3 regions of the Ensifer sp. D2-11 genome follow, and region 1 is predicted to be linked to each of the others. Evidence: riboswitches for the same ligand, from Rfam matches in the RefSeq annotation. Region 1 holds a riboswitch; each other region holds the start of a gene.

Evidence for each region. Region 1 has a riboswitch for thiamine pyrophosphate ahead of thiC (phosphomethylpyrimidine synthase ThiC). Riboswitches for the same ligand answer to the same signal wherever they lie in the genome.
Region 2: it holds a riboswitch for thiamine pyrophosphate, as region 1 does, so the genes downstream of both, thiD (bifunctional hydroxymethylpyrimidine kinase/phosphomethylpyrimidine kinase) here and thiC (phosphomethylpyrimidine synthase ThiC) in region 1, are expected to answer to the same signal.
Region 3: it holds a riboswitch for thiamine pyrophosphate, as region 1 does, so the genes downstream of both, thiB (thiamine ABC transporter substrate binding subunit) here and thiC (phosphomethylpyrimidine synthase ThiC) in region 1, are expected to answer to the same signal.

The regions. Positions count from the first base shown of each region.
Region 1 is NZ_CP096434.1:98,120-102,737, reverse strand. It holds gene M1D34_RS17700 (aq_1923 C-terminal domain) at 1-1,971, opposite strand, end outside; TPP riboswitch at 2,177-2,288, shown strand; gene thiC (phosphomethylpyrimidine synthase ThiC) at 2,387-4,222, shown strand; gene thiO (glycine oxidase ThiO) at 4,224-4,618, shown strand, end outside.
Region 2 is NZ_CP096434.1:532,090-536,707, reverse strand. It holds gene exoP (succinoglycan biosynthesis transport protein ExoP) at 1-1,140, shown strand, start outside; gene M1D34_RS19700 (hypothetical protein) at 1,183-1,431, opposite strand; gene thiD (bifunctional hydroxymethylpyrimidine kinase/phosphomethylpyrimidine kinase) at 1,492-2,292, opposite strand; TPP riboswitch at 2,421-2,523, opposite strand; gene M1D34_RS19690 (peroxiredoxin) at 2,737-3,396, shown strand; gene M1D34_RS19685 (serine hydrolase domain-containing protein) at 3,516-4,520, opposite strand.
Region 3 is NZ_CP096433.1:3,382,585-3,387,202, forward strand. It holds gene thiP (thiamine/thiamine pyrophosphate ABC transporter permease ThiP) at 1-1,103, opposite strand, end outside; gene thiB (thiamine ABC transporter substrate binding subunit) at 1,135-2,163, opposite strand; TPP riboswitch at 2,212-2,325, opposite strand; gene M1D34_RS16085 (GNAT family N-acetyltransferase) at 2,459-2,944, shown strand; gene M1D34_RS16090 (thiamine diphosphokinase) at 3,022-3,672, shown strand; gene M1D34_RS16095 (ABC-F family ATP-binding cassette domain-containing protein) at 3,677-4,618, shown strand, end outside.

The DNA.
Region 1 (4,618 bases):
ATTTTGCGAAGCAACCGCGAATTCGAGCGCACCGATTCCGTTCGCGGATTTCGATTTGACCGTCAACGTGAACATTCCCGGTTTGGCAATGAACTGCGAAGCCGCGTCCAGCACGTCCTGCAACCGAGGCTCCTGCGCGGCAAACTGCTGCAACGCCACCGAAGCCGTCATCGTGAGCATGCCGCGCGCCTGATCCTCCGTCATGTCGTTTTGCTCGGCATAGGCCCGTATGGCCTTGGCGGCGAGACCTTTGTCCTCGATCTTCAGCTTTGCTTCACGGGCGGTGAGGCCGAACAGCGCTGCCCGCATCTTCGCCTCGTCGCCGGAAAAGAAGTCGCCGCTCACGCCCCCTAGCAGGCCGGAGAGGGAAAAGCCGCCGATATCTTTTCCACGTGTGGAGATATCCCTGATGACCAGAGTCTGGTTCGGCTCGTCCCAGGCGGCTTCGATGTTGGACGACAGGACCACCTCATTGAAACCGAGGTTGCGAAGCTGCGCGAACGGCTCGTCGTGCATATGCTCCGGGATCGGCAGGGTCAGATCCTGATATCTGATGCGGATGTCGGTCGGAATGCCGTTGCGGGCCTTCGTGAGCGCCAACTCGTAATCCTTGAGCGAGAAGCGGACGCGCCTCGGCACCGAATCCTGTGCGTCGCTCTCGGCGCCTTCGGTTTCTGTATCGGGCAGATCGGCATCCAGACCCGCCAGCCGGACCGTACCGAATTCCGGCAACAGTGTCGTAAAGGGAAAACTCTCGCGCTGCCGCTCGTCGAGCGCGACCATCCTCTGCAGACCCTCCAAGGTCGAATTCCAGGAAAATCCCGAAATGCTCACTTCGGAGACCTTGATGTAGTCCGCGCCCTCTCCCATCGAGAGGCCATTCAGCGTGCCGTCAAGCTTCCGTCCATCGACCTCAAGGGCGAGGCGGTCTATCGAAACCTTGATCCTCTCGCCTTCGTCACCGTCCTTCATCGGCGCGTCGATCGTAAGGCCGAGCATTTCCATGTCGGCCTTCCTCGTCATGTCGATAATCGACAAGACCCGATTGAAATAGGCTTGGCGTTCCGCCGGCGGCAATTGATCCGGCGCCGAGACCGACTTCAGCTTTTCCAGCGTCTCGACCAGCGGCTCGGCCGGCATTCGCATGCTGAAGCCGCTGCTGCGAACCTCGTCATAGCCGAAGCTCGCCTCGCCATCCGAGAAGGCGATGTCCTTTACCGAAATCGGCCCATAGACAGGCTTTGCCTCGTTGTCGTCCGGGCCGGCTTTTTCGGTATAGAGCCGCGCCAGATAGGCGGCATCGATATCCTGCGCCGTCACGGCTCCGATGGAACCCGCCACCCTATTCTTCTTACCGCCCTCTCCCCCCGAACGGTCCACGCCGACTTCGAAGCTGCCGCCGCTCGCCGAATAGCGGGCGATACGCCCATCGGCGATGCCTTCCGAGACCACGTTCTTGTAGATCAGCTTCTGCTCGGTCCCGGCAACGATCTCGGCGAAGACGATCTCCGGGGCGGAGATACGCCTTGCCGTGAAAAGTTCTACTCGCTTGGAGATCGAGAGTTCGCTCTTCCCGCCGAACATCTGCTCCAAGGTGCCGCGATCGAAATCTGCTTCTTCGACGACCGCGCGCGGGACAGAGACCGTGCCGAAAGCAGTCTTGAGCTCAAGGCCGCTTACTTCGAGCATGCCCTGGAGGAAAAAGATACTGGGCCGGCCGTCAACCGCGGCGATACGAACGTCCGACCCGTCCTTCAGCGGCAAGGCCACGTCGCGCAGATGAATTCGCCCAAGGAAATCCGCTTCGACGCTGGCCGCTTTGCCACCGCGCTCGGCGATCAACCTGCTCACGCGATTTTCTACGATGGTCTTGTAGCCGGCCATGCCGGCGGCGGTGATTGCTATCACCGCAACTGCGGCCCAAAGCGCCTTGCGTCTCTTTTTTCCTGTCCCTGCCTCAGCTTGCCCCACGACAATCGTCCTTCCACTACCTGCTTCACCGCGCCCCATTCGTGACGGGTGATTAGATGCAAGGAGCTGCATTTGCAAGCATGGCGGGAGGACAATCCAGAGCAGATAACTGACGCGCCCGACATCCTCACCCGGGACCGGACCGCGCCGGAGGCGGCCATTCAAAAACCATCTTGACGCCGCGCCGATAACCGGTCCTAATTGCGCCATTCACCAGGGGGGTCCCGGCAAGGGGCTGAGATACTGCTAGAGCGCGCAGTGACCCGTTGAACCTGATCCAGTTCATACTGGCGTAGGGACGGTGCAGACGTGCGACAGCCAGGAATCCGTGTACCCGCGATCCGTCGGCCAAACGTCTTTTCATCCTTCCGACTTCAGAACTGGGTCTCCAACGCGAAAACTTTGGAGCCTCAAGATGAATCTAGTCAAACCTCTCACCGCGGCGCCCTCGGTCACCCAGGGACCGCTTCCCGCATCCCGCAAGGTCTACAAGCCGGGCGATATCCATCCCGACATCCGCGTGCCGATGCGCGAGATCGCGCTCCATCCGACCTCCGGCGAGCCGCCGGTCACCGTTTACGACTCCTCCGGTCCCTACACGGTCGAAAACGCCGATATCCGCATCGACGCGGGCCTGCCACGCCTTCGCAGCGACTGGGTTCTCAAGCGCGGCGATGTCGAAAGCTACGACGGCCGTGCGGTGAAGGCCGAGGATAACGGCTTTGCGACCGGCGAAAGGCTGACGCCGGAATTCCCGGTTCGCAATCGGCCGCTCAGGGCCAAGCCCGGAAAAGCGGTGACCCAGCTCGCCTATGCCCGCGCCGGCATCGTCACGCCGGAGATGGAGTTCATCGCCATTCGCGAAAATCTCGGCCGGAAGGCCGCGAAGGAGGCGCTCGCCCGAGACGGCGAAAGCTTCGGCGCCTCGGTCCCCGATTTCGTGACGCCGGAATTCGTCCGCCAGGAAGTGGCCGCCGGCCGGGCGATCATTCCGGCCAACATCAACCATCCGGAAGCCGAGCCGATGATCATCGGCCGCAACTTTCTGGTGAAGATCAACGCGAATATCGGCAATTCCGCCGTCACCTCCTCGATGGCCGAAGAGGTGGAGAAGATGGTCTGGGCGACGCGCTGGGGCGCCGATACGGTCATGGACCTTTCCACCGGCCGCAACATTCACAACATCCGCGAATGGATCATCCGCAATTCGCCGGTACCGATCGGCACGGTACCGCTCTACCAGGCGCTGGAAAAGGTAAACGGCATCGCGGAAGACCTTTCCTGGGAGGTCTTCCGCGACACGCTGATCGAGCAGGCGGAACAGGGCGTCGACTATTTCACCATCCATGCCGGCGTCAGGCTTCACTATATCCCGCTCACCGTGGATCGCGTCACCGGCATCGTCTCGCGCGGCGGGTCGATCATGGCAAAATGGTGCCTGCATCATCATCGCGAAAGCTTCCTCTACGAGCATTTTGAGGATATCTGCGACATCTGCCGCGCCTATGACGTCTCCTTCTCGCTCGGCGACGGCCTGCGTCCCGGCTCGATCGCCGATGCCAACGACCGGGCTCAGTTCGCGGAGCTCGAAACGCTCGGCGAACTGACGAAGATCGCCTGGGCCAAGGATTGCCAGGTGATGATCGAAGGGCCGGGCCATGTGCCGATGCACAAGATCAAGGAGAACATGGACAAGCAGCTCGCCGTCTGCGGCGAAGCGCCCTTCTATACGCTCGGGCCGCTGACCACCGATATCGCGCCCGGCTACGACCACATCACGTCAGGCATCGGCGCGGCGATGATCGGCTGGTTCGGCACCGCCATGCTCTGCTACGTGACGCCGAAGGAACATCTGGGCCTGCCCGACCGCAACGACGTCAAGACCGGCGTCATTACCTACAAGATCGCTGCCCATGCCGCCGATCTCGCCAAAGGGCACCCGGCCGCCCGAACCCGCGACGACGCACTGTCGCGCGCCCGCTTCGAGTTCCGCTGGGAGGACCAGTTCCACCTCTCGCTCGACCCCGAGACCGCGCGCAATTTCCACGACGAGACGCTGCCGAAGGAGGCGCACAAGGTCGCGCACTTCTGCTCCATGTGCGGGCCGAAATTCTGTTCGATGCGGATTTCCCACGATATCCGCGCCGAGGCGCAGAAGGAGGGCCTCGAGGCCATGGCCGCGAAATATCGTGACGGCGGCGACCTCTACATGCCGCTCGATGAAAGCAATGCCGCGCCCGCTGGAGAATGAGATGCGCGTGCTGATCAGAGGGGCCGGCGTCGCCGGCCTCACCGCCGCCCATGAACTTCTCGCGCTCGGCGCCGAAGTAACGATCATCGAAAGTGCCGCCGGCTTCACCGGGGCTGCTTCCTGGTATGCGGGCGGCATGCTCGCTCCCTGGTGCGAGCGGGAAAGCGCCGAGGAAACCGTCCTGACCCTGGGGATCGGCGCCGCCGACTGGTGGGAAGCCGCCCTCCCCGCCGGTTCCGTCCACCGCAACGGCACGCTCGTCGTGGCGCAACCGCGTGACGGAGCCGAACTCAAGCGCTTCGCCTCGCGCACCTCCGGCTTCCGCTGGCTCGATGCGGAGGAGATCGCAGCGCTGGAGCCGGCCCTCGCCGGCCGTTTCCGGCAGGCGCTGTTCTT
Region 2 (4,618 bases), 430 kb from region 1:
AGGGAGCTCGAACAGAAGGCAGCGGCTCTGAAGACGCTCTACGAGTCCTATCTCGGGCGCTACGAACAGGCGACGCAGCAGCAATCCTTCCCGATCGCCAAGGCTCGCGTCATCTCCGAGGCCGGCGTGCCCGTGTCGCCGTCGAGCCCCAAGAAAACCATGACTCTCGCGCTCTCGGCCGTGCTCGGCATGATGGTCGGCGGCGCTTACGCGGCCTTCCTCGAATTCCGCGAACGGACTTTCCGCCTGGAGGGCGACATACGCTCGATCCTCGGCCATCGCTCGCTCGGCTACGTTCCGCTGCTCGGAACGCGCATGAAGAAGAAGGCACAACTGGTCCATGCGCATTTCGGCTCGGTGAAAAGACACGACGAAGCGGTGGACGATACGATGCCGTTCCAACGACTTTCGCGCATCGTCGTCGATGCGCCGCGTTCGACCTTCGCGGAAACCTTCCGCAACGCCAAGCTTGCCTGCGACCAGATGCTGGCCGGCAGCGAAAGCCGCGTGATCGCCATTGCATCGGCCCTTCCGGACGAGGGAAAATCGATCATTGCCGCGAACTTCGCCGCACTACTGGCGGCGAGCGGCAAGCGCACCCTGCTCATCGATGCCGATATACGCAAGCCGGGACTGACGCAGATGATCACGCCCGCCCCGCGCACCGGGCTCGTCGAAACGCTGACCGGAGAAGCCACCTGGCCCGCCGGAATCAAGGTGGACCAGCGCACCAAGCTCGCAATCCTTCCGGCCGGCGGCGCCTCGCATCAGCGGCATCAGAGCAACGAACTGCTCGCCTCGCCGGCCATGGCGAACCTTATCGAGAACGCCCGCAACGCCTTCGATTATGTCGTCGTCGATCTTGCCGCACTCGCCCCTGTCGTCGACGCGAAGGCCTTCGCGCCGCTGGCCGACGGCATTCTCTTCGTGGTCGAATGGGGAAGGACGCCTTCGCGGCTCGTACGCGATCTGCTCCACTCGGAACCGTTGATCAATTCGAAGGTGCTGGGCGTCATCCTCAACAAGACGGATATGAACGAACTCGGCAAATACAGCGACTTCGACGGGGCGGAGAAATATCGCCATCGCTACGGCAAATATTACGTCGAGAATACGACCACGGAAAACACCGCCGCTTGAGGCGACCGCGGCCGCGCCACTTGTGTGCGCGGCCTTTCGCCGTCAGACCCTGCGGCGATCGACGATCCAAGCGGCTGCCATTAACGCAATGACCGCCGTAAGGGCAATCAGTGCCAGCGCGTAGAAGAGCGAATATTCGACCAGCGACGGCAGGATCGAAAGAGCACGCCGCGCCCTGCTTGGCGACCGCCGCCAATCCGGCAGGTCGTCACGGTTGAAAGCCTCCAGCCGGCGGGTAAGAAAGTGCATATCGCGAAAACCGATTGCCAATCGAAGCCATGGAGCGGTCATGCTGCTGAACAACCGTGGCGATAGCGAGGCACTTCAGCGCCCCGAGCCGTCACCCGGCAGTCAATCTTTCCACCATCGGTGGAAGTGATGAACCGGACCGCGCCCCTGACCTATCTCCAGGCTGTCGGCTGCTGAGATTGCGGCATGCAGATACGCCTTGGCTGCGCTCGCCGCTTCGATCAGCGGCACGCCTTTCGCAAGGCTGGCGGCAATGGCTGCCGAAAGCGTGCAGCCGGTGCCGTGGTCGTTGCGCGTCTCGATCCGCCCGGCGGGAAGGCGGACAAGAGTGTCGCCGTCGAAGAAGAGGTCTGTGGCCTCCTGGCCCTTCAGGTGCCCGCCCTTGACCAGAACCGCATGTGCGCCCGTCCGCATGATCGCTTCCGCCTGGCGCGCCATCTCCGCCTCGTCCCCGGCGATTGCGCGCCCAGTCATGAGCGCGGCCTCGGCAAGATTGGGCGTGACGACGAGCGCCAGCGGCAACAGTTCTTCGATGAGCGCGGCAACGGCATCCGGACGAAGCAGCGCATCGCCGGAGGTAGCCACCATGACGGGATCCACGACGGCCAGTTTCCCGAACCGGCGCAATCCATCAGCAATGGCGGCGATCGTTTCCCGACGCGAGACCATGCCGATCTTGACGGCCTTCACGTCGAGGTCGGAGAAGACGGCGTCCATCTGCGCCGACACGATTTCAGCGGAAACATCCTCGACGGCCGTCACACCCCTGGTGTTCTGGGCCGTGATCGCAGTGATGACGCTGGCGCCGTAAACGCCGAGCGCTGAAAACGTCTTGAGGTCCGCTTGAATGCCGGCGCCGCCGCCCGAGTCCGAGCCGGCGATGCTGAGCGCGATCGCCGTCATGCGCAGTCCTCCTTCGCACGAGGGCAGATGATGCTTGCGAGTGGTACGGCAATGGACGTCATCGATCGATCTCCAGACGGAACATCACGGAGATCCAGGAAAAGGCGATGAAAAGGCGAACTTGCCGCTGGCGGCCTTCTTTCCGTTCCTACGCCGGCATGACCCGGATCAGGTTCAAGGGTCCGGCTCAACGCCATCTCAGCACCGTCTAGTGCTCCCCTCGGAATGCGCTATCTATGCGGCTGTAGCAGACCGATGTCAACGCGACCGCGCAAAGGCTTGTAAGACCTATCTTTTAGGCCAGCCGGCAAAAATATACCCGCAGATTGGCAAGCTATGATGCAGTCATTCCTTCTGCCGCCGTCAATCGCTCGTTTCCTCCTCGAAAACGGCGGAGATTGCGTTATTCTTAGCGAAATTTCGTCGTACAGGAGGGAACACGCCATGAGTCTGCGCATCAACGATACCGCCCCTGATTTCACCGCCGAGACAACGCAGGGCACGATCAATTTCCATGAATGGATCGGCGACGGCTGGGCTGTCCTCTTCTCCCATCCGAAGAACTTCACCCCCGTCTGCACGACGGAACTCGGCGCCATGGCGGGGATCGAGCCGGAGTTCCGCAAACGCGGGGTCAAGATCATCGGGATCTCGGTCGATCCGGTCGAGAGCCACTCCAAGTGGAAGAACGACATCAAGGTCGCGACCGGCTTCGAGGTCGACTACCCGCTGATCGGCGACCGCGATCTGAAGGTGGCAAAGCTTTACGACATGCTGCCGGCCGGCGCCGGAGAGACGTCCGAAGGCCGCACCCCGGCTGACAATGCCACGGTGCGCTCGGTCTACGTCATCGGCCCCGACAAGAAGATCAAGCTGATCCTCACCTATCCTATGACCACCGGCCGCAACTTCAACGAGATACTGCGCGCCATCGACTCGATCCAGCTCACTGCCAAGCATCAGGTGGCAACGCCCGCCAACTGGCAGCAGGGCGAGGACGTCATCATCACGGCCGCCGTCTCCAACGAGGACGCCGTGCAGCGTTTCGGCTCTTTCGACACCGTGCTTCCCTATCTCCGGAAGACGAAGCAGCCAACGGCATAGCAAAACCCGCTGGCCAACAGTCAGTCGTAAGGGCGCGTCAATTCATCAAGGGTTGACGCGCCCTTACCGCTTCTTCCTAATATTCTTGTTTAATACCCTCAGGGCAGAACCATCCTGCCTCAATCCGCTTTGGCGGTGGAGATGATCTCCGCCAGAACCCCGTGCAGGGCGTCGCGATAGCCGTTGCGTGCCGAGGGGCCGCTTTCATCCGACGTCATGACCACCGTCAGGTTCAGGGACGGCACTATGTAGAGCATCTGGCCGCCATAACCCCAAGCGTAATACACATCCTCGTCGCCGATCCGGCGCGTGAACCAGCCATATCCATAGCCGTCGCCGGTAAAACGGGAGGCGGTGCGCGGCTGCCAGGAAAGCTCGACCCAATCGGCCGGGACGACCTGCCGTCCGTCCGCGGTGCGGCCGCGATTGCGATAGAGCTCGCCGAAGGCAAGCAGCGACCGCGCGCTCATCGCCATCTGGTTGCCGCCGAGATAAATGCCCTGGGGATCCCGCTCCCAGGCACCGATCCGGAAACCCTCGACCGGATCGAGCCATTCGCGCGCAAGCGCCAGTGTCGGCCTGCCGCCGACCTTGGTCAGTATTGCCGAGAGCAGATGGGTCGAGGCGGTCGAATAAAGCATCCGCCCTCCGGGCTCGTCGTCGAATGGCTGTGCCAGTGCGAAACGAACCCAATTGCGGCTAGACACCCAGCGGCCGTAGTTCGGTCCGGACATCCGCCCCAATCCCGCCTGCATCGAAAGCAGGTTGCCGATGGTGATGTCGTTGATCCGGGGGTCGGCCTGCGACGGGAGGTCTTCCTTCAGGAGCGGCGCGATCTTCTGCTCCGGGCCGTCGAGCAGACCCTTGTCGATCGCGATGCCCACAAGTGCGGACACGATCGATTTCGACGCCGACTTGATGTTGGTCGACTCCGAGGGCGTGTGGCCGCGATAACCCTTCTCGGCGATCGTCTCACCGTCCCTGGCAACGACCACAGTCTTCAGCGGTTTCAACTCGTCCCTGGTCTCCAGGCTCGTCAGCAAGGTGGTGACGGACTGATCCTGCGCGGCTGCCGCCGAGTGGAAACCGAGGAGTGCAAGGAGCGTAATAACGAGCATAGTCATGCGTTCGACCTAGGGCGAACGGCACGACAAGTCATCAAGTGCAATCCAAGCTCACGACGATGTGACCTCGCCGAAAGGTCGGCTACATCGATGCTCCG
Region 3 (4,618 bases), on a different replicon from region 1:
ATCGTGCCTGCAAAGAGGCGAGGCGCCGCTCCGGGGCGCCGCTGCGCCAGCGCGAGCCGTTCGGTACGGATCATCAGCGCCGCGATCGCGACGGAGATCGTGGCGGAGACAAGGGCGATCGTCGCGCTCATGGCGAGCGCCCGATGGAATGCCGGCTCGCTCACGAGACGGACGAGGTCGGCCTTCGATCCGCTATAGGCGATGGCCGCAAATGGCAGGCCGACGAGGATGACGGCGAGTATCAGCCAGATCCGGTCGGCAAGCCGCGACAGACCGCTTGCGCCGTCGAAACGCCGGATGGCCCTGCCGCTGGTCTCTCCCTCCAGCGGCGCCGGCGCGATCAATTTCAGGACGAGAAGCAGCGCTCCGGTAAGGGCGACCTGAAGTGCCGAAAGGGCGATCGCCCGCGGCGGGTCGAAGTCGAAGCGCAGCGCCTGATAGATCGCCACTTCGATCGTGCTGGCGGCCGGCCCGCCGCCAAGCGTCAGCACGAGCGTGAAGCTGGTGGCGCAGAGCATGAAGATGAGCCCGGCGATGCCGGGAAGCAATCCGCGGATCACCGGCCACTCGATGAAGCGAAAGGTGGCGAAGGATCCCATGCCGAGATTGGCGCTGGTGCGCCAGTATTCGGCCGGAATGCGCTCGATGCCGGCAAGCATCAAGCGTGCGGCGAGCGGCATGTTGAAGAAGACATGGGCTATGAGAATGCCGGAGAGGCCATAGATGCTGACCGGCTGCTCCAGCCCGGCTGCCGAAAGCACCCTGTTCAAGAGCCCCTGCCGGCCCCAGATTTCGATGAGCCCGAGTGCGGCGACGAGCGCCGGCAGGCCGAGTGGCAGCGCCAGAAGCCGCAGCACCCAGATGCGGCCGGGGAACGAAGCCTGGCGGGCAAGTGCCCGGGCCACCGGTATGGCGAATAGGATGGCAAGAAGTGTCGAGAGGCTGGCCTGCAGCAGGGTGAAGCGTGTGATGCGCCAGATATAGGCATCGAAAAGCGGACCGGCGCCGGCGCTGCCGGCCGATTGGGCAAGCAGTGCCGCGCCGGCGAGGCCGACGAAAAGCAGGATGCCGCCGAGGGCGAAGGCCCCGGCGGCGATGGTCATCCTGCTTTCCTTTGTGCCGGACAATCCGGCCTCAGTTCCGGCTCATGGCGGCCAGCCATTCGTCGATCCAGGCCTTGCGGCTGGCGGCGACCTCCCCGGAGGGAATGAGGAACGTCTTTTGCGGGTCGACGAGCTTGCCGAAGGCTTCCGGCAGCGGCTCCTTGGTCGCCGTCACCGGCATCATCCAGTTGGTCGTCGGGATGATCGACTGGAATTCCGGACCGATCATGAAGGTCAGGAAGTTCCGGGCGAGTTCCGGGTCCTTCGCGTTCTTCGTCAATGCGGCGACTTCGATTTGGATATAGTGGCCTTCGGCGAAGGGGGCCGCCTGGTAGCGCTCGGTGTTCTCCGCGACCATGTGATAGGCAGGCGAGGTGGTGTAGGAGAGAACCATCGGCGCCTCGCCCTTTGTGAAGAGACCGTAGGCTTCCGACCAGCCCGGCGTGACCGTCAGCACGCGGTCCTTGAGCTTCGCCCAGGCCTCGCCGGCCTTGTCGCCATAGACCGACTTCACCCAGAGCAGGAGGCCGAGGCCGGGGGTTGAGGTCCGCGGGTCCTCGATGACGATCTTCTGCGACGGATCGCCCTCGACCAGTTCCTTGAGGCTCTTCGGTGGGTCCTTCAGTGCCTCTGTGTCGTAGACAACGGCAAAATGGCCGTAGTCATAGGGTATGAAGGTGTCGTCGGAGAAGCCGCCCGGGACCTTGACGGAAGCGGTATCGGCGCCGTGCGGTGCGAAGAAGCCGGTCGCCTTCGCCTCCGCCACCAGATTGGTGTCGAGGCCGAGTACGATGTCGGCCTTCGATCCCTGACCTTCGAGCTTCAGCCGCGTCAGGAGTTCGACCCCGTCGGCGACCCCTACATAGTCGACCTTGCAGTCACAGGTCTTCTCGAACGCTTCCGCCACCTTGGCGCCCGGCCCCCATTCGGTGATGAAGCTCTCATAGGTATAGACCGTCAGCGTTTTTTCCGCGGCCGCCGCGCTCACGGAAAATGCCGCGATCGAAGCGGCGGCGATCGCAAGCCGGCCAAGGATTTTTCGATGGAGTGAACTGGACATTCTGGCACCTCTCCCTTTGTTGTTGCTGCAATGGGAAAAGCGCGTATCGGTCCGATCGCTTCTAATCCCTCCGCCGGTATGAGCCGGATCAGGTTCCGCGGGTTGGCTCGAAGCCTCTCAGCCATGGTCGCAAAGCCGGCCAGGGCACCCCGTTAGAGCAGCAAAAGATTTAGCTTCCGGCGACGGCTTAGGCAAGCTGAGTTTCAGCAGGGACGTTTGCCGTCCGCGCCGGGCGCGCTATTAAAAGTCAAACAATTGCCGGCGCCGTTTGTTCGCCGAAAGCGGAGACAATTCCATGCCAGACATGCTCGTCCGCCTCTATGCCTTGCCCGAGGGCCGTCCATCGCGTCTCGACCCCGACGTCCGCATCCGGCGGGCGCTTGCGGCCGAGCGGCGGGTCGTCATTCCCTGGATCGAGGAGCGCTTCGGGGCGGGGTGGGCCGGCGAGGCCGAAACCGCCTTCTCCTCGACGCCGGCGCGCATCCACATCGCTCACCATCGGGACCGGATCGTGGGCTTCGCCTGCCATGACGTAACCGCGCTCGGCTTCTTCGGTCCGACCGGAGTGGACGCGGCCATGCGCGGCAAGGGCATCGGCGAGGCCCTGCTCGTCGAAAGCCTGCTGTCCATGCGCGCCGCCGGCTATGCCTATGCGATCATCGGCGGCGTCGGCCCCGCCGAATTCTATGCCCGCGCGGTCGGTGCGGTGGAGATCGCCGGATCGACGCCCGGCATCTATGACGGCATGCTTTTCCCCGGAGATCCGGCGTCCGGAACCTGATCCGCGCAGCATGCGTTCGCAAAACAGCAGCCGGAGCCCTTTTCCTTCGCCGCTGCTTTGCGCTATGGGCTTCTGCCATGACCCGATCACCCTTCACCATCCTGCTCGGCGGCGCGCTGACGCCGACAGACCGGCTCGCTCGACAGCTCGAAGGCAGCCGCTTCGTCGCCGCCGACGGCGGCATGCGCCATGCAAGGACGCTGGGGGTCGTTCCCGATCTCTGGGTCGGCGACTTCGATTCCACGGACGAGGCGCTTCTGGCGGAGTTCGCCGGCGTCCCGCGTGAACGCCATCCGGCTGCCAAGAACGCGACCGATGGGGAGATCGCCGTCGAGGCGGCCCTCGAGCGTGGCGCGACCTCGCTCGTCTTCGCGGGCGGACTCGGCGGCGCGCGCAGCGATCACGCTTTCCTGCACCTCCTCGGCACCGTCGCGCTTGCCGAGAGCGGCGTTGCGGTGATGATGACCTCCGGCGAGGAGGAGGCCTATCCGCTGCTGCCCGGCTCGCAGGAGATCGAGTTGCCGAAAGGCAGCCTCTTCTCGATCCTCGGCTTTGCGGACCTTGACGGTCTCTCGATCGAGAACGTGCGCTACCCGCTGAAGGATTTTCATCTGCCCTTCGGCTCGTCGCGCACCATTTCGAACATCGCGGATGGCACGGTCCGCTTCACCCTGAAATCCGGCCGGGCCGTCATTCTCGCCCGGCCCTATGATCTTTCCGGAGCCTGATGCCTTGGCGCCTCCCATCCTGAAGCTTGACGACATTCTACTGACCTTCGGCGGCACGCCGCTGCTCGCGGGTGCGGGCCTGCAGGTCGAGCCGGGCGATCGCATCTGCCTCGTCGGCCGCAACGGTTCGGGCAAATCGACGCTGATGAAGATCGCCGCCGGGCTTGCAGAACCCCAGTCGGGCGAGATCTTCAGGCATCCATCGGTGACGATACGCTATCTCCACCAGGCGCCCGATTTCGACGGCTTCGATACGGTCCAGGCCTATGCGGAAGCCGGCCTCGGACCAGGCGACGATCCCTACCGGGTCGCCTACCTGCTGCAGCATCTGGGGCTGACCGGGGAGGAAGAGCCGACGCGCCTTTCCGGCGGCGAGGCGCGTCGTGCCGCCCTTGCCCGTGTGCTTGCGCCGGAACCCGACATTCTGCTTCTCGACGAACCGACGAACCATCTCGATCTGCCGACGATCGAGTGGCTGGAAGACGAGCTCGTCCGCAGCCGTTCGGCGCTGGTGCTGATTTCGCACGACCGGCGCTTCCTCGAAAAGGTGTCGACGGCGACCGTCTGGCTGGACCGCGGCCAATCGCGCCGCCTCGATCGCGGCTTCGCGCATTTCGAGGCCTGGCGCGACGAGGTGCTGGAGGCGGAAGAGCTCGAACAGCACAAGCTCGGCAAGGCGATCGAGCGCGAAGAGCACTGGCTGCGCTACGGCGTGACCGCAAGGCGCAAGCGCAACATGCGCCGGCTCGGCGAGCTGCAGGACATGCGGGCCCGCCATCGCGGGCACAAGGGGCCGCAAGGCACGGTCCAGGCCACCGTGGCCGACGCCAGGGAATCGGGCAAGCTCGTCATCGAGGCGGAGAAGATCACCAAGGCCTATGGCGATCGCACGATCGTCGCGCCGTTCTCGATCCGCGTCCACCGCGGCGACCGCATCGGCCTCGTC